Regions from separate parts of the Paenibacillus filicis genome, predicted to be linked through region 1. Evidence: predicted binding sites of a transcription regulator. Region 1 holds the regulator's gene; each other region holds the start of a gene.
What was found. Region 1 encodes LexA, which represses DNA repair genes until DNA is damaged. Its sites were predicted from a motif close to CGAACATATGTTCG; they were not measured.
Positions count from the first base shown of each region.

Region 1 (5,942 bases):
CTGATAAAGGGGCCTAAGACATTTACTGTTCTAGGCCCCTATATCATGTATTTATATTTTTGTCAATGACAATTGGTAGGTACTTTAATTGCACCCCACAAATGCCAAAATCTGTGTTAAAATCATGTACATAGAATTAAAACGATGTGCGTAAAGTGTACGCCTAAGAGAGGGGGATTCGAGAATGGAGGACCTTGTAAGCCGGATAGGACAAGTATTGGAAGAGCAAGGTCTGGATATGGCCTCAAGAGAGGCTGCGGTGAAAAAAATAGCAGAACTCATTTATTTAGAGAAAAAAGAGTTAGTCGCATTATGTATAGATGCTGATAATCCAGATGAATTGATCAACATAAAAATATCAGAATGTTACTACATAGATACTCAAAAAAGAAGAATAATCTATCAGCATACCAATGGTAAGAAGTATCCCAATGTCCATTTGCTTGAAGACTTTGAATCAAGTAGTTTACTATATAGAGAAGGGATTATTCGTACTGATCATTCAAACTTTCTTAATATAAACAGAGTTACCAGCTTCAGCAAAGCAAGAGGCCAAGCTTTTTTTGATGCTGATAAAAGGATTGCCGCAAAAGTAGCAAGCATACATTCGCCACAAGTAAAAGAGAACTTGAGGATTCGAGGGATTGAGTGAAAATAAAGTTCTTGACTAATAAAATTTTCGCCATATTGGCGAATTTCGAGCGAGGGGAGGAGCGAAAACTCACTCACCGCCGCTTGCGTTTACTGATAAAAGTAACTTCGTAAAAATCTTCAGCATGGCAATTAAGTATCCTGGACGCTAGTACCGTATGTTCGTAGGTCATATTCCGCTCGTTATTGATCCAGCGATAAACGGTTGATGGGGCTACCTCCATACGTCGAGCAAACTCAGCAGGTGTCATATCACCTAATAGCGAGTGCAAGCGGCAACTCCCCCTTTCCAGGGGCATGTCTCACCTCGCAAACTGACATATACAATATTATACATCAATTTAAGGAGGTGAGGAAATGAAGTTGGATACAAATAGCCGTAGCTCATGTAGAGAGCCAACGGCTATAGGTGCAAAGACTCACTGCAATGAGTCTAAGCATTTCGGTACATTGTAATAATAAATCAAATTCATCTGAAATGAAACACATAAATAATCGCAATGACTTGCATTCAATCGCAAATGTCTTTGCCTGGAAGAGGGAACGATATGCACGAAGTACGATATAATAGTGAAATAAGCAAAAAATATCTTTCCGTGAGAGTGAAGCTTTTATTTGAAGCGCGAAAATTGCCCATTCCAGAGAAGGTTAGGATAATTACTCCGAACGAGAATTTTGTACTGACAATAAAGTGATAAATGCAACAGGGGCGCCCACAAGAGCGCCCCTGATTTGCCCACATATAAAGGTTAAACAACATCAAAACACGAATGTGCGTTCCGTGATAATTCATTGAAAACCCTGTTTATCTCACGAAACAAGGCAAAACATTAGCATGAGATATTCATCGTACGCAAGTTCACGCCTGGGAGCGTGAGCAGTATTTGACCCTGTATTAATCATTAAGACTGAAAGCGTGTATCCGGGAGACCGGATACACGCTTTTTTTGTTGGCCAGCAGGCTGGAAATATTACTTTGCTCCTATACTTAACTTTACGTCAGTAGATGATTCGATACTTGTCCTCGCTTAAATGTTACCCCGATCCTACGTCTTTTCAGACAGCGCATCCCATACGCTCATTAGCATTGTTATGGCAGCATCAATGGCCTCAATTGGAACACCGTCCCTGGCTTGTGAAGAAATCCCTCGAAGAAAGGTGTCAAACAAGGTCACCAGCATGGGAATATCCGTAGAAGCGGGTAGCTCACCATGTGCAATGGCCCGTTCGATACAAGCCTGCTGCCAGCCGCGGACCTTTTCTCGTTCCTTGGAGAGCAACTCCATGATGTGCTTGAGTTCAGGAGAACAGGTCGAAGCGGACAACACAATCAGACAGCCTAGAGGGTGGGAGCTTTCGGTCTGCATCCGTGCCGATCGCCGTAAACCATCCTCAATGGCTGCTTTGGCTGTCATGCTTGTATCCCTGAAGCTTTCCGAAACTTGTCCGTAAGTGGAGATATACTGATCCACCACTTCGCGGAACAGCGCCTCCTTGGATTCGAACGCCGCGTAAAAACTCGCTGCTGATATATCTCCCATCGCAGCGCGCAACTGAGCAAGTGAAGTGGATTCAAAGCCGTGTTCCCAGAACAGAAGCATTGCGGCGACAACCGCCTGGTCTCGATTAAATGCTCGGGGACGTCCCGTTCGTGGCATAAGATAACCTCCTTCTATTTAATATATACTAATCGATCCAGAAGTCCTTGACAAGGGATTGCGTTGAGTTTAATATGTGGAATGAGTGATCCATAATTATTTTTAGGAGGAACATACTTTGTCTCACATCTCATCATCCACAGATCTGGCTCAATCGGCTAATATGCCTGCTAAGCTTCCTTGGCTTGCATTGCTGGCACTTGCGATGACAGGGTTTATTTGTATTCTTACAGAGACAATCCCAGCGGGGCTCCTGCCGTTAATCGGGGAAGGGTTAAATATTACGAAAGCGATGGCCGGGCAACTCGTAACCCTGTATGCGTTAGGCTCGCTTGTGGCGGCGATTCCGTTCGCCATGTTTACCGGAAGCGTGCGGCGGCGCCCGCTCTTGATAGCCATTATTACAGTTTTTTTAGTCTTCAACTCGATCACCGCCTTATCGACCAGCTACGCTCTGACACTAACGGCACGCTTTATTGCCGGTGTGGCTGCTGGCGCAGCTTGGGGGATGGTTGCCGGTTACGCCAGGCGCATGGTTCCGGAAGCTCTGAGAGGGCGTGCCCTTGCTGTTGCTATGGTAGGAACACCCATTGCGTTGACCTTTGGGGTGCCGGCCGGAACTTTGCTGGGTGATCTAATCGGTTGGCGCCCCGTATTCGGGCTGATGTCTCTTCTGACTCTTGTGTTAATCGTGTGGGTGCTATGGAAGGTGCCGGACTATCCCGGTCAGCCTGCAGAGGAGAGAATGACAGTCCGGCAGGTATTTGTTTTACCGGGCATACGTCCGATTCTGATGGTGGTCCTTACCTGGATGCTGGCACACAATATTTTGTACACGTATATTGCCCCGTTTCTTGAGCGAGCCGGGCTCGCAGAACGTGTCGATCTGGTCTTGCTGGTCTTTGGATTAGCGGCTCTTGTATCCATCTGGGTTATTGGCCTGCTCATCGACCACAAGCTGCGCCTGCTGGTATTGGTCAGTCTAATTGGCTTTGCGCTGGTATCTGTAGCCCTGTTGGCGGGTGGCACATCGGCGTCGGTCGTTTATGCGGCTGTTGCGTTATGGGGACTTACCTTCGGGGGGGCCGCAACACTATTGCAAACCGCACTTGCTGATGCAAGCGGCGAAGAAGGTGTGGATATTGTAATGCCCATTAATACGACGGTGTGGAATCTGGCCATTGCTGGCGGAGGCATTGCAGGTGGCATCTTGTTAGACATGGTGGGGGCGCAGGCTTTCCCAGGGGTGCTGTTGATTTTGCTGCTTGTGGCACTTATTATAGCGTTCAGTGCGAAGAAACATGGCTTTCCCCGAAAACAAAAAACATCGCAAGGCTCTTGAATTCGTCGCAAAGGTTGAGGATAAGCTCCTAGATGCAGCTGCGAGCAGGGAAGGTCGATAGGTGGCCGGTTCCTCACCTTAACGAACGGTCATGTGTCATATGCATGCAGAAACCCCCTGCCACACTTCCCGTCCGTAAGGATCGAGAATGTGGCAGGGGGTTTCAAAATCTTATTGAAGATTAGTGAACGTTGCGGAATACGCCGATGACCTTGCCGAGGATGGATACATTCGTCAGCCGAAGCGGTTCCATTGTTGGATTTTCCGGCTGCAGGCGGATATGATCTCTTTCCTTGTAGAACGTCTTGACTGTAGCTTCGTCCTCTTCGGTCATCGCTACGACAATCTCGCCGTTATTGGCCGTCTGCTGCTGACGAACGATGACATAGTCGCCGTTGCGGATCCCGGCTTCGATCATGCTCTCGCCGATGACGCTGAGCATGAAGACGTTATTCTCGCCTACAAAATGGCTGGGGAGCGGGAAGTAGTCCTCGATATTCTCTGTTGCTGTAATCGGGACGCCTGCGGTTACGCGGCCGATCAGAGGCACGTGGGACACGGATACGGCAAAGGCACCGTCGCCAGAGGTTCCATCCAGAATCTCGATGGCGCGCGGCTTGGTCGGATCGCGGCGGATCAAGCCCTTCTTCTCTAGTCTTTCGAGATGTCCGTGAACGGTGGAGCTGGAAGCGAGGCCTACAGCTTCGCCGATCTCGCGTACGGAAGGTGGGTAACCCTTATCCTTGACTTCGGTTTTAATAAAATTAAGAATCGCTTGTTGGCGGGAGGAAATCTTACTCATCGTATCACTCCAATTAAAGGGAATCATTAAGTGGAAGTATAGCATAGAATAGCCGTTCGTACAAACATAAGTTCGAAAAAATGCGATTGACACAAACGTTTGTTCGTGATAATTTGAGAACAGAACAAATGTTTGGGGGCGCGAACGATATGATTCAATCAATTCCATTTCATGAAGTTGCGTATTCTTCTTCCAAGAGGCAGCCTATGCCTGCTGCCAACAATCGCCGAAGCAGGCTCGTTGTGCTAAGTGCTGTATTGGCGGGGCTTCTCCTTGCCGCTGGTTTCATTACCATGCTGTTCGGCAACGCGGATGCTTACGCGGCTGATCCCCAGCCTGCAAGCCATGCTTTTATAGTGGTGAACAGTGGTGATACTTTATGGGGAATCGCTTCTGAATTCAAGTCTCCCAAAGCGGATATTAAGGAATATATATATGAGATCAAGAAGTTGAACGGCATGAAAAACTCTTCCCTGATGGCGGGACAGAAACTGTTGATCCCGTAATCTTCTTGCTGCTATAACCTCTTCTTCGACAGGTTCTCTTGACAATGCATGGCCGGAATGTCAAAGTATAATTTGAGCTATTAGGATCATGACTTGACAGGGAGGACCGGCATGCAGGAATCAGATCACGATGTAACAGTGAAGAGAATTAATGAGTTGGCCCGGAAGGCGAAGACTGAGGGATTGTCGGATGCAGAGATTGAGGAGCGGAATGAATTGCGTGCCAAATACATCAATTCGTTCAAGGCTTCTTTACGAACTCAGCTCGATAACATCAAATTCGTCGACGAGGATGAGGAGAAGAAGTAACGGGAGGGATGGGCATGCAATATCGTGTGTTGGGAAGAAGCGGCCTGATCGTCTCCGAGCTATGCTTGGGTACCATGACGTTTGGCTCATCCACAGACGAGAACGATTCTATCGAGATGATCAACCGCTTCCTGGAACGGGGCGGCAATTTTATCGATACGGCTAACGTGTATGTCTCAGGTAAATCCGAAGAGATTGTCGGCAAAGCGATCCGTGAACGGCGTTCGGATGTTGTGCTGGCTACGAAGGTAAGAATGGCCACGGGATCTGGAGTTAATGAACGCGGTTTATCGCGCAAGCATATTATGGATGGAGTTCACAATAGCTTGAAGCGGCTGCAAACCGATTACATTGATTTATATCAGGTCCATGTGTGGGATCATCTGACTCCGATTGAAGAAACGCTGCGAACGCTTGATGATTTGGTCGCGAGCGGCAAGGTACGCTATATCGGTTGCTCGAATTTCTTGGGCTACCAGCTAATGAAGTCTCTGGGCATCAGTGACCACAACCGCTACGCGCGGTTTATTTCTGTTCAACCGCAGTATAGTCTTGTGAGCCGCGAGATGGATCGGGAAGTTCTGCCGCTTTGCCTAGAGGAACAGGTAGGCGTGATCCCTTGGGCACCGCTTGGCGGTGGATTCCTTACAGGGCGCTATAAGCGGGGCGTGGAG
Region 1 is NZ_JBBPCC010000006.1:239,760-245,701, reverse strand. Features, by position in the region: gene WMW72_RS35570 (LytTR family DNA-binding domain-containing protein) at 1-17, shown strand, start outside; gene WMW72_RS11995 (hypothetical protein) at 185-652, shown strand; gene WMW72_RS35565 (helix-turn-helix domain-containing protein) at 726-902, opposite strand; gene WMW72_RS11990 (TetR/AcrR family transcriptional regulator) at 1,698-2,309, opposite strand; gene WMW72_RS11985 (MFS transporter) at 2,428-3,651, shown strand; gene lexA (transcriptional repressor LexA) at 3,833-4,453, opposite strand; gene WMW72_RS11975 (LysM peptidoglycan-binding domain-containing protein) at 4,603-4,959, shown strand; gene WMW72_RS11970 (DUF896 domain-containing protein) at 5,071-5,268, shown strand; gene WMW72_RS11965 (aldo/keto reductase) at 5,283-5,942, shown strand, end outside.

Region 2 (5,942 bases), on a different contig from region 1:
TCTCTTCGATTCTTGCCGGGTGAATACGTCCGTCCGCTACCAATTTCTCTAAGGACGTCCGGGCAATCTCGCGGCGAATCGGGTCGAAGCCGGACAAAATAACGGCTTCCGGGGTGTCGTCGATAATCAGGTCGATACCGGTCAAGGTTTCGAGTGCACGGATGTTGCGACCTTCCCGACCGATAATGCGTCCCTTCATCTCTTCATTAGGCAAAGACACGACGGATACCGTCGTCTCGGCTACATGATCAGCCGCACACCGCTGTATGGCGAGTGTGATGATGTCTCTAGCCTTCTTGTCGCCCTCTTCTTTGGCTTGCTGCTCGATTTCTTTAATCAGTTGTGCGGTTTCGTGGCGAACTTCCTGTTCTACGTTGCTCAAGATGATCTGTTTCGCGTCATCCATCGTAAGCGAGGAAATTCGCTCCAATTCGGAAACTTGATCCCGGTAAATCTGATCAATTTGCGATTGGGTTTCTTCGATTCGTTTCTCTTTGTTGGCGACCTGCTCCTCTTTACGCTCGAGAGATTCCAATTTTTTATCCAGCGATTCCTCTTTTTGCAACAATCGTCTTTCTTGTCGTTGAGTTTCATTCCGACGGTCACGAATGTCTTTTTCAGCTTCGGTTCGCAGCTTATGAATTTCATCTTTGGCTTCGAGAACCGTTTCTTTTTTCAGTGCTTCCGCTTCTTTACGCGCACTTTCCACGATTTGAAGGGCGGCATGTTCGGCACTGGAAATTTTCGCTTCTGCAAGGGACTTGCGGATAAAATAACCGATCCCGAAGCATAGTGCACCAACAACGAGAATTGCCAGGATCCAGATGACTGTGGGTGTAGACATCAGTTCACCTCCCTCGTTGTTTCTCCAAGGGGTAAGCTTGGGATATTCAGGTTTTTTAATCCATTCAGCTTGCGTTAGTAAAGTAAAAATTGGCGATTTTACTTTGCGAATCTTCTCTTTGGGCTGACAAAGATCGATTCCGTAAATCATGAATGTACAACAACATTTTATAGGTTGTGAAGAAAGCTTGTCAAGCTGTTGACAGCTATCCCCCAAATAATAAAGACCAATCTGAGTAAAACGGACTAGCTGCCGTTCATTCGAAATCGTTCTCTTCGGAAAGCTCCAGCCACTCCTCGCCGCCTGTACCATGAGGCATGCGCGCCATCACCTGGCTAACCACACTGCTAGAATACCCGCGCCGCTGTAAAAAACCGGCGATTTTTCGCCGCGCCTTGAGTGGATCCTCCTCCCAGGCTCTGCGGTATCGCTTGCTGGCTAGCTGGTAAGCCGCTTCCGTTTCCGTCTTCTCATCCACCTGGTCAAGTGCTGCCAATATATCATCCTTCGGAATGCCCTTCTGCTGCAGCTCCTGCTTGATCCAGTGCCGGCCTTTCTTCTGCGACTCGGATCGCTGCTTGGCCAGCATCTCAGCGAACAGCCCATCATTGAGATAGCCCTCATTCCGCAGGCGAGATATCACATGTCCGATGACCTCATCTTCAGTTTCCTTCTGCTTCAGCCGTTGGCGGATTTCGAATTCGGACCGCAGACGGCTTGACAGCAGGCGGATTGCGCTTAAATAGGCCCGATACCGCTCCTCCTCGGTCAAGATGCGTGTATACTCTTCCGCCTCGATGTGAACCCCTTTGAGCAGCCGGTACTTGATCATCAGGTCCTCGTGCACCGAGAACGCGAATACGTCATTCAAAAAGATATTGTACCGCTGCTTGGATCTTGGCTGCCGTTCTATCCTTGTAATGACGCCTTCAAGCGGCGTCCGTTCCGTCTCCTCTGTCATGCCCAGCTTCCCTCCGCAATGAAAGGCAAAAAGGGCACCCTTTCCGGAAGAAAAGGTGCCCTGTGCCTGTTATTCCAATACTGCCAATTCCTCTTCGTCTTCCAGCTCGTCGTCCGTATTCGGCCCCGACACCGTGATCAGGTTGCTGTTCTCACGGATTTTCTGCTCAATCACGTCTGCAACATGAATATTTTCCTTGAGGAACTGCTTGGCATTCTCACGACCTTGTCCAAGACGGTCGTTGTTATACGAATACCAGGCCCCGCTCTTCTGGATAATATCCATCTCCGTCGCAATATCGACCAGACTGCCTTCGCGGGAAATGCCTTCCCCGTACATGATATCGATCTCAGCCTGCTTAAACGGTGGAGCTACTTTGTTCTTCACAACCTTGATCCGTGTCCGGTTCCCGACCATATCATTGCCCTGCTTGATGGTCTCAATCCGTCTAACATCCAACCGTACAGAGGAATAGAACTTCAATGCCCGGCCGCCCGGTGTTGTCTCGGGATTTCCGAACATAACGCCTACCTTCTCACGAAGCTGGTTGATGAAGATTGCGATGGTCTTGGATTTGTTGATTGCGCCAGACAGCTTGCGAAGCGCCTGAGACATCAGACGTGCCTGAAGCCCCACATGAGAGTCACCCATCTCGCCTTCAATCTCAGCCCTAGGCACAAGTGCGGCTACGGAGTCGATAACGATGATATCAACCGCGCCGCTGCGCACCAGCGCTTCGGCAATCTCCAAAGCCTGCTCGCCGGTATCCGGCTGGGAGAGCAGCAGCTCGTCGATATTGATGCCGAGCTTGCTTGCATACAACGGGTCCAGCGCATGCTCTGCATCGATGAAAGCCGCGGTGCCGCCCGCTTTCTGAACCTCTGCAATCGCATGCAGCGCTACAGTCGTCTTACCGGAGGATTCCGGTCCGTAGACTTCGATAATCCGGCCGCGCGGGAATCCGCCGATCCCCAGTGCAATATCGAGCGCCAGCGAACCGCTCGGAATCGTCTCTACCTGCATGTGGGTGGACTCACCCAACTTCATAATTGAACCTTTGCCAAATTGCTTCTCAATTTGACGAAGGGCATTTTCCAAAGCTGCTTTACGATCCGTCAAGAGACTCACTTCCTCTTCATCTATTTTCTATGATACTACCATCATAACGCTTTTCTAATCGTTTGCCAAGCTATTTTTCGAACATACATTCGCATTCAAATCCAAATAAAAACCGTAACAAGGGTTGAGGTTGTTACGGTGCTTCCGCATAAACTATTATACTTTATTTTCTATCTAGCGGCAACTATGATTTCAGCCGCTGCCAGAGCTGGTACAGCGCGCTTTTGGAAGCCCTCAGCTTGATCGTAGGGCGGTTGCCGGATATCCGAAGCTCTACAGCCGTAACCGCTTGCCCGCGGACCGCTACGCCCACGTAGACGAGCCCTACGGGCTTGCCCTCCAGTTCTGCGGGACCCGCAACGCCTGTCACGGATAATCCGTAATCAGCGCCGCACAGCTCCATGACACACTCCGCCATCGCGCATGCGGTTTCCCTGCTGACGGCGCCAGGAGCCCCCTCGCCTTCGAGCAGCTCGGCCGGCACGCCCAGCACCTGCCGCTTGATTTCATTCGTATAGCTGATCACGCCGCCTACGAAAGCTCCCGAGCCGCCCGCAACCGCCGTCAGCAGATCGGAGAGCTGCCCGCCTGTGCAGCTCTCGGCTACCGCCAGAGTCCGTCCCTCATCGCCCAGCTTGCGAACGATGAACTCCTCGAGCGTCACATCCTGATCGGCATAGATGAATTCGCCTACTCGGCTGCGGATCTCCGCTTCCAGGGGGCGAAGCCTCTGGGCGGCGTCCTCAGGCCCTGTGGCGCGCGTAGTCAGCCGGATCGCAACCTCGCCCTCCTTGGCATAAGGAGCGATCGTAGGGTCTGTCTGTCCGTCGATCAGGTCGATCAGCCGATGCTCCAGCAGCGATTCGCCGATCCCCGCGAATTTCAGGATGATCGAATGCAGCGGCAGCAGATTCTCAATCCGTGCCTGGAGCCAGAGCTTGACCTCATGCTCGAACATCGGCTTCATCTCGCGCGGCGGCCCAGGCAGCACGATATAATGGGTCCCGTCCTGGGTCAGCGCGTTGCCGACAGCAAGCCCCGTTTCATTGGCCAGCGGGGTGCTGCCCTCCAGCATCTGGGCCTGCTTGATGTTGCTTTCCACCATCGGCACGCCGCGATTGGCGAAAAACTCCGTCATCTTGTCCATCGACGGCTGATGGATCACGAGCGGCCAGCCGAGCACCTCGGCCAGCACATCCTTGGTCAGATCGTCCTGCGTCGGACCGAGACCGCCGGTGCAGATGATCAAGTCGGCCCGGCTCTTGGCGATAGCTAGTGCCTCCTTGATCCGGCCTACATTATCGCCCACCACGGTATGAAAGTAGACGCCTATCCCGATTTCAGCAAGACCGCTGGATAAGTACTGCGCATTTGTGTTCGCAATTTGTCCCATCAGCAGTTCTGTGCCGACGGCAATAATTTCAGCTTTCATCAGAGATCCCCTCGATCATTATGTAGGTCTGCGCCCGGATAAACAAAAACAATAGGTTTCCCTACTGTTTTGCAGACGCTATTCGCTAAAGTTCAATACATGCTTGTTTTTCAAAAAGTAGTCGAAGCCCGAATAAAGCGTGATGAGAGCCGCTACCCAGCTGGCTATGAGATCAAAGCGGAAGTCGATGAACGCAAACGGAAAGTTGTTGATGAGCAGCGCGATAATCGCGGTAATCTGCACGCCAGTCTTCCATTTGCCCCACTTGCTCGCCGCCATGACGATGCCTTCCAGCAGCGCAATCTGACGTAAACCGGTCACCGCAAACTCGCGGCTGATGATCACGATCGCGATCCAGGCATCCAGCTTGCCCATCTCGACAAGCGAGATGAGCACAGCGGATACGAGCAGCTTGTCCGCGAGCGGATCAAGCAGCTTGCCCAGATTCGTGACCAGCTTCCGCTTTCTTGCAATATAACCGTCCAAGCTGTCTGTACTGGCTGCAATGATGAAGATCAGTGCAGCGATAATCTGGTTGTACGTAATGGTGAATTGCTCAATGCGCAGATGGGGAAATTTCACGTTGACAAGCAGAAAAAACATAATGATTGGAACCAAAAAAATTCTCGCCACCGTGATCCGGTTGGCTAAATTCATGCCACAACCTCCCCGGATAAATCAAACTCGAACGAATGGGTAACCCGCACCTTGGCGATAGTCCCGATCTGCAGCTCTGCGCCCTTGGCAAAGACCTCGCCGTCGATTTCCGGCGCATCGAACTGGGAGCGTCCGACATACACGTCATTGCGCCCGTCATACTTCTCAATCAGCACGTCGATGACTTGACCGATCCGGCTGCTATTGCGCTCATTGGAGATTTCGCGCTGGATCTCCATCAGCACATTCGCGCGGTAATCCTTGACATCTTCCTTAAGCTGATCCGGCAGGCGGGAAGCTGGCGTATCTTCTTCCTTGGAGTAGGTAAACACGCCGAGACGGTCGAACTGCACGTCGCGGACAAATGCCTTGAGATTCTCAAAATCCTGCTCCGTCTCTCCCGGAAATCCGACTATCAGCGAAGTGCGCAGCGACACGCCCGGTATCCGCTCGCGAATTTTGCGTACCAGCTCGCGCGTATCACGCTGGCGTCCCGGACGGCGCATCCGCTTGAGAATGCTGTCCTCGCTATGCTGAAGCGGCATGTCGATGTACTTGCAGATTTTCGGGTTCGAAGCGATCGTCTCGATCAGCTCGTCCGTAAAGAAGCCCGGATACGCATAGTGAAGCCGCACCCACTCGACCCCCTCCACTTCGCTGACCTTGTTCATCAGGGCCGGCAGCATGAAGGAATCGTACAAATCGGTGCCGTAGTTCGTAGAATCCTGGGCAATCAGACTGATTTCCTTGACGCCCTGCGACGCAAGCTGCTTGACCTCATCGAGAATCGATTCGATGCTGCGGCTGCGGAAGCTCCCCCGCATCAGCGGGATACTACAGAACGTACAGGCATTGTCGCAGCCCTCGGCAATCTTGACATACGCGGTATAGCGTGGTGTTGATACGCGTCTCGGCAGCTTCTTATCATA
Region 2 is NZ_JBBPCC010000013.1:103,204-109,145, forward strand. Features, by position in the region: gene rny (ribonuclease Y) at 1-844, opposite strand, end outside; gene WMW72_RS19825 (RecX family transcriptional regulator) at 1,101-1,805, opposite strand; gene recA (recombinase RecA) at 1,875-2,924, opposite strand; gene WMW72_RS19835 (competence/damage-inducible protein A) at 3,109-4,356, opposite strand; gene pgsA (CDP-diacylglycerol--glycerol-3-phosphate 3-phosphatidyltransferase) at 4,435-5,013, opposite strand; gene rimO (30S ribosomal protein S12 methylthiotransferase RimO) at 5,010-5,942, opposite strand, start outside.
Region 2: recA (recombinase RecA) is a predicted target of LexA. The motif match lies at 3,003-3,016, and genes of this name have one in related genera.

Region 3 (5,942 bases), on a different contig from region 1:
CAGCCGCCTTCACCGGATCCGTCACATCTCCAGCATCACGTATCAGCTTGAATTCATTGTACGGCGTCACGAGATTAAAAAATAAAATACCCAGGCCCATCAAGGGCACGGTTATCGCCAGGTAAATCAAAAAGCTTACAATATTATTAACCTCACTCATTCTCGCGTCCTCCCGTTCCACTCCCGCCTTGCGCTTCCTTCAGCGCACAAGGCAAATAATACGACATATTGCTCGTAATGTTCCCGCCGACCCTCGCAATAACGGCCGAGCCGACCCCATCGATCAGGAAGCAGCCCCACAGCAGCTTTCCCTCAAACGGACCATTCAGCGTCTCCACCCGAATGCCCGGGAGCCGGGCGAACTGCTGATACACCATCGGCTGGTCCGCATAATCCAGCTCCCCGCTGCTCTCGAGAGGCTCGCCATTGCCGTCATAAATCGTGACGCTGCTGCCTTCACGGCCCAGGATCGGCTTGCCTACATAAGAGATGCCCTCTTCCAGACAAGGCTCCATATAGGTCGGCAGCATGTACCGGCGGATCGCTTCATGCTCCTCATCCGTGTAAAATTGTCCCGCTTCATGCAAGCTCCAGATCAGAGCCTGCAGAGCCTTCGTCTGGGCCGCAAAGCCTGACGGCGGGTTAATGATCGCCAGACGGCCCGCCCCAATCAGCTCCAGCGCGTGGACACCTGTCGGGTAGCCGTCCGTGTCCCGGTCCTCTGCCAGCTTCTCCAATGCATGCAGCCTGTAGAGCACATCGACCGGCGCCATCGCCGGGGACGCAGGATTGGCAGGATCGTCTCCTTCTTCCATGAGAAGAGGCGCGAGCAGCCGATCCTCCTGAACGCGAAGCTCCTCCAGCGGCGTGAAGACCGCATTCGGCAGCTCCGAGCGGCTGAGCAAATACCGGGTCGTTCCCGCATCCTCTTCATGCCATCCCAGCGCGCTGAAGACGATGCGTTCCGTCGCATAGCCGGCCTCGCGGTATAACTCCAGCATCCGGCCGAACGCCCGGGGCAGCTGCTCCGCGCAGCCTTCGTTGGGATCGGCCTCGCCGTAAGCGGCGCAAATCCGGCCATTGGCATAGAATGCCTCCACGATCCCAGTCGGCGTATCGCTGTTGAACTCCAGCATCTTCCACCCGTCCCCGGTGCGGGCAAAGTCGAATCGGCCGATCAGCGTCGGCACGGATTCATCGGTGATGAGCTGCAGCGTGCCGAACGCCGCTTCCGGCAACCCCAGCTCCGTCCACAGCTCCGGTCCGCCCTGCTGGACGATACGCACGGTCCTCGCATAGATCCGGCCGAGCGCCTCGGCGGCTGTGCGCATATCCGCCAGCTCATCACGGCCGAGCGGATGCAGCCCGGCCAGCGCATATTCCTCGCCGTACATCCGGTCCCAGGTAAACACGCCCTCCTGGCGCAGCGGCTCATATAGGGCCTCACGCCGCATGGCATAATCTTCGGACATGCGGTGGTCCGTGCGTCCCTTATTCGTGTGCAAGCTAACACCTCCGTGAGTCTCTTACTTCCGTTAGAGGGTTCGGCTTGCTCTAGGAGCTGGAGCTCCCGCTGCTGCCGATTCCTCCTTTACTGATCCCTGACGATACCCCGCCCGTGTCTCCGCTGTTCAGCTTACTTCCGCTTCCGCTTGAGCCGCCTCCGTAATAGGTGCCTGAACGGCCTCCTCCCCCATTGTCGCAGTACCCGTCCTGATTGCGGTCGATGCAGTTATTGTCCGCGCACCCTGCGGTTCCCGCAGCTACCAGAGCTGATGCGACGAAAAGGGACAGGAGGCGCTTCGTCCGCGTGCCGCTCTTCGATTGGTCCATCTTGCATTTCTCCTCTCCGTTCACAGCAGCCGGCTGTTATACAGGCGAAGCATAGAAGACATACGTCTCGCGGTCCTCATCGACCTCGGTGCTTGTTCGCTCCCATTCCCGATCCTCGGCATACAAATAATTGGCCTGCATATGCAGCATCAGATCCAGCGTATCGGCGAACCGCAGCGTCTCCACCAGCCTGTAATCCGCCGTGCCCTCCCGGTACTCTCTGAGCTCCATATAAATACCGCGCGGCCCTTCCGCATCCGGCCTCCGCCATGACATGGTGCGCTCATCTTCCGCTTGTATGACGTAGATGACATAAGCGTCCGATTCTACGGCGCAGGACGTTTTTTCATAAACCTGCCCGTCCTTGACGAAGTAATCGCAAGCGAACCGGAGCGCCGCTTCATCCCGTCCGAGCCTGTCGTACTGATAGAGTACGGGGAATGTCTCATTTCCTTCTGTGTACAAACGATATTCCAAGCGTGCCATTCTTTCTCCTCCTTTCCCGAAGCTGTCTTTCTCCCGGCCTATTCCTGCTATACGCATAAAGCATGAGCCGGATTCGTTTTTCTGTATGTATCCGTTTGTTTCCTCTGGCTTAGACGCACCGGGGCAGGGGAAAGTTGCGAGGGATTGCCGTTTCGGATGCCCCTGCGCCAGCGGCCTCCAGGTGATCTCGTGGTCTACTTGCGGCTCATGGCCTGCTGCAGCGTCGTGACAAGGCTGCTCGCGTACCGTCCGATTGTCAGACTGACCTCCTGGCGCATAAATTCCTTGGTCATCTCCAGCCGGCCCTGGATTCCCCGGCACACATAGCGGTAACAAATAACCGCCTCATCCTTGCTGTCCTCCGTGAGCCGGATCTGGCTCTCGACCAGCGCTTTTTTCGATTTTTGCAAGTCCTCCCGCATTTGGCGAATCATGACTTTGGCTGCGGCTGCATAGACGGGCCTTAGCGTCTGCGACGACAGCTCCATGTCCCTGCTGTTTTTCTCCACGATGCGCAGCGCGACAGGCAAGATAATGGAGCGGCGCATCAGCTCCGTTTCCTTGGAGGTGGGCGGCGTCTTCTCTGCCTGCCGGGCCAGCATCGACTGCTCCTTATGCTGGGGAAGCATCATGCGGCTGGACTCCCACAAGCCATTGCCTTCAAGTTTTTTACTCATTTATAATGCCCTCCGATCTTCTGCGCTCTCTCCAGCGCCTGCCCGGACTTCGTCTTCGAGGAAGCCCGTATGATCGCCCCGCTGCCATAGCGGTCCTTGATGGAATCAATCACCTGATCCAGCGCCCTCGTCTTGATCTGGTCCTCGAACAACGTGAGCTGATACGTGCCGTCATCCGTAAGACCGCTCAGCGTTACTCCCAGACGGCGCACCGGCATCGCATCCCAGTGGCGGTAAAACAATACTTTGGCCGCCTCATAGACAGCATTCGTATGATGGGTGGGGTCCGGCAGCTTCATCTGTCTCGAGAAGCCCGTCGGTGTCTCATACGGACTGCACATGCAGCTTACGGTGACAACCCCGCCCATGTAACCCTTGTGCCGGCAATCGCGGCATACCTCCTCCGCCAGCTCCAGCAGAATCGTTTCGATCTCATCGCGCCGGGTATAGTCTCTAGGCAGCGTCATCATATGGCCGATGGATTTCGGCGGCGTATCGAACGTGCCCGGTGTAACGGGGGAATCGTCCAAGCCGTTCGCCGTTCTCCACATCACCTCGGCATGAATATCGCTTTGCTTGCCGAACCGGAGCCGGAACTTCTCCTTGAGCCGCGGCAGCGGCGTTCTCGCCACATCGCCGATGGTTAGCATGCCGAGCCGGGCAAAATGCTTCGTCATCCGCGATCCGACTCCGAACATCTTGCCTACCGGCTCCCGCCAGAGCTTCTCCTCGATCTCTGAGGCAGGCAGGACAAAGATGCCGCTCTCGTTCTTCTTCGCCCAGATATCGGTGGCCGCCTTCGCCAATATTTTATTGGGGCCGATCCCGATCCTGACCCGCACGCCGGTTTGCTGCATCACCTTCTGCTGGATCGACCGGGCTATGCCGACAGGGTCACCCAGCCGGTGGAGGCTGCCCGACACATCGATGAACTGCTCGTCGATGGAAAAAACTTCGACAAGATCGCTATATTCCTTGTAGATATCGCTGATCAGCAGAGACACATCGATGTAATGCTGCATCCGCGGACGCATCACAACAAGATCCGGGCATTTCTGAAGCGCTGCGCCTAACCGCTCGGCGGTAGTGACCCCGAAGCGCTTGGCCAGCGGACAGGCCGCCAGAATAATGCCCGAACGGCGTCTCGGATCGCCTGCGACCGCGACCGGCTTATCCCGGCATTCTGGGTGATCCGCCTTCTCGATGCTGGCATAGAAGCTCTCGCAGTCCGCCAGAAAAATCGTTCTCTCGCTCCCTGTAGTCATGGAGTCCGCCCCCGGAGGCCTGTCAGCATCGTCATCAGCTCGGCCTTGATCAAACTTCGGAGCATGCTAAAGCGGTGGATATACCCGCGCACCTTGTACTCCACCTGGATGCCCTGCGCGTTCCTGTTGGCTGTCAGTATCTGGATGTCCTGCTTCCTCATCCTCGCCTTGATCGCCTGCAGCTCAGCATGAATGAGGCCTTCCACCTGCTGGAGATACAAAATAACATGACTGTAAACAATCTTATCCTCGTACAGCTTGAGCTCCTCCATATCCCTGACCAGCATATCCAGTAAAATCGGCAGCAAAATGAAATCCTTGATGATATGAAGATCTTCCTCTTGTTCAATTCTTGGATTCATATTGGCATTCACCACCCCGGTATACGAACATTCATTCCCATTCATTATATACCGAACACACGTTCCTTATGCAAATGAATTTTCTGGAAGTCCCCCATGCATCCAAAGCCCCCGCAATAGGTTAACGGACAGGCTGCACTTGCACCGTGCAAGACATAGAAACTGGTTGACCTGATCATACAAAAAAACCAGAGCAGCTGTGGCTCCGGTTTTGAATAATCTATCTTCTAATGAATTTGCTTGCTTAACGTCCCGATCTCGGACTCGGACAAGCCAGCCCTTATATTTTAATACTCACCACGAGCATTACGGAGGCAATCAGGACCAGGAAGACGGAAACTGCGGCCACGTAACGGGACGGACGAACTCCGCTCTGTCTACCCTCGGCCAGCCGCTTCATTAGTCGGCTTCCCATCATGCCGAGCACGACAAGCGCCAGCAGAATCACCGTGCCCCCGCCCTTCTCCATCACTTCCAGCCACAACGGCTTATTTTTGCCGAGGTCCATACTAATGATCATCACCACTCCGCTGACCAGCAAGGCAACGGCGCCCGTATGGCCAATTCCTTGGAACACGCGAATCAGACGCACACCTGCCGCGCGAAGCTCCGGAGAACCTGCTTGCTTGCCGCCCACAGACAAAGTCACCGCTGCCGCGAGTAAAGCACCAAACCAAGCTGCCAGCCCTGCAAAGTGCAGAAATAACATCAAACCGAACATAAGATAGCCTCCCTTTCACCTTCTGGTTTCTTTCACCCCTCCATTGTAAAAGTATTATATAAACGGACAGTAAACAGCGCATTACATATCCGCTTCGGACCTCAACGGCAGCCTGACGACAAAGACAGCGCCCTGCCCCGGCACGCTGTATGCTTCGATCGTGCCGTTGTGCAGAGAGACGATCCGCGAAGCGATCGCCAGTCCCAGTCCGCTGCCGGATGCGGCGCTGCGGCTCCGGTTCTTGTCCGCCTTGTAGAAGCGCTCGAAAATATGCGGCAGATCCGCTGCCGGAATGCCGCTGCCGCTATCGCGAACGGTCACGATGGCCTGCCCACGCTCAGCAGCGAGACGGATCCCCAGCCATCCCCCCTCCGGGGAAAACTTGATCGCGTTCGTGATCAGGTTGATCCATACCTGGAACAGCAGCTGAGCATCGGCGGCCAGTGTGACCTCCTCCAGTTCGGGGTCGAGGGATAGCCCCTTCTCCGACCACTGCCATTCCGTGACGATCAGCGCCTGCCGGATCTGCTCGTCCAATCGGAACATAGACGACTTCAGCATACCCGCCTCCTTATCGAGTGCGGCCAGCGTCAGCAGT
Region 3 is NZ_JBBPCC010000025.1:70,994-76,935, reverse strand. Features, by position in the region: gene WMW72_RS29140 (DUF350 domain-containing protein) at 1-160, opposite strand, end outside; gene WMW72_RS29135 (glutathionylspermidine synthase family protein) at 153-1,472, opposite strand; gene WMW72_RS29130 (hypothetical protein) at 1,555-1,833, opposite strand; gene WMW72_RS29125 (hypothetical protein) at 1,870-2,319, opposite strand; gene WMW72_RS29120 (YhjD family protein) at 2,514-2,996, opposite strand; gene WMW72_RS29115 (DNA polymerase IV) at 2,993-4,261, opposite strand; gene WMW72_RS29110 (YhjD family protein) at 4,258-4,623, opposite strand; gene WMW72_RS29105 (hypothetical protein) at 4,904-5,344, opposite strand; gene WMW72_RS29100 (sensor histidine kinase) at 5,426-5,942, opposite strand, start outside.
Region 3: WMW72_RS29110 (YhjD family protein) is a predicted target of LexA. The motif match lies at 4,648-4,661, and genes of this name have one in related genera.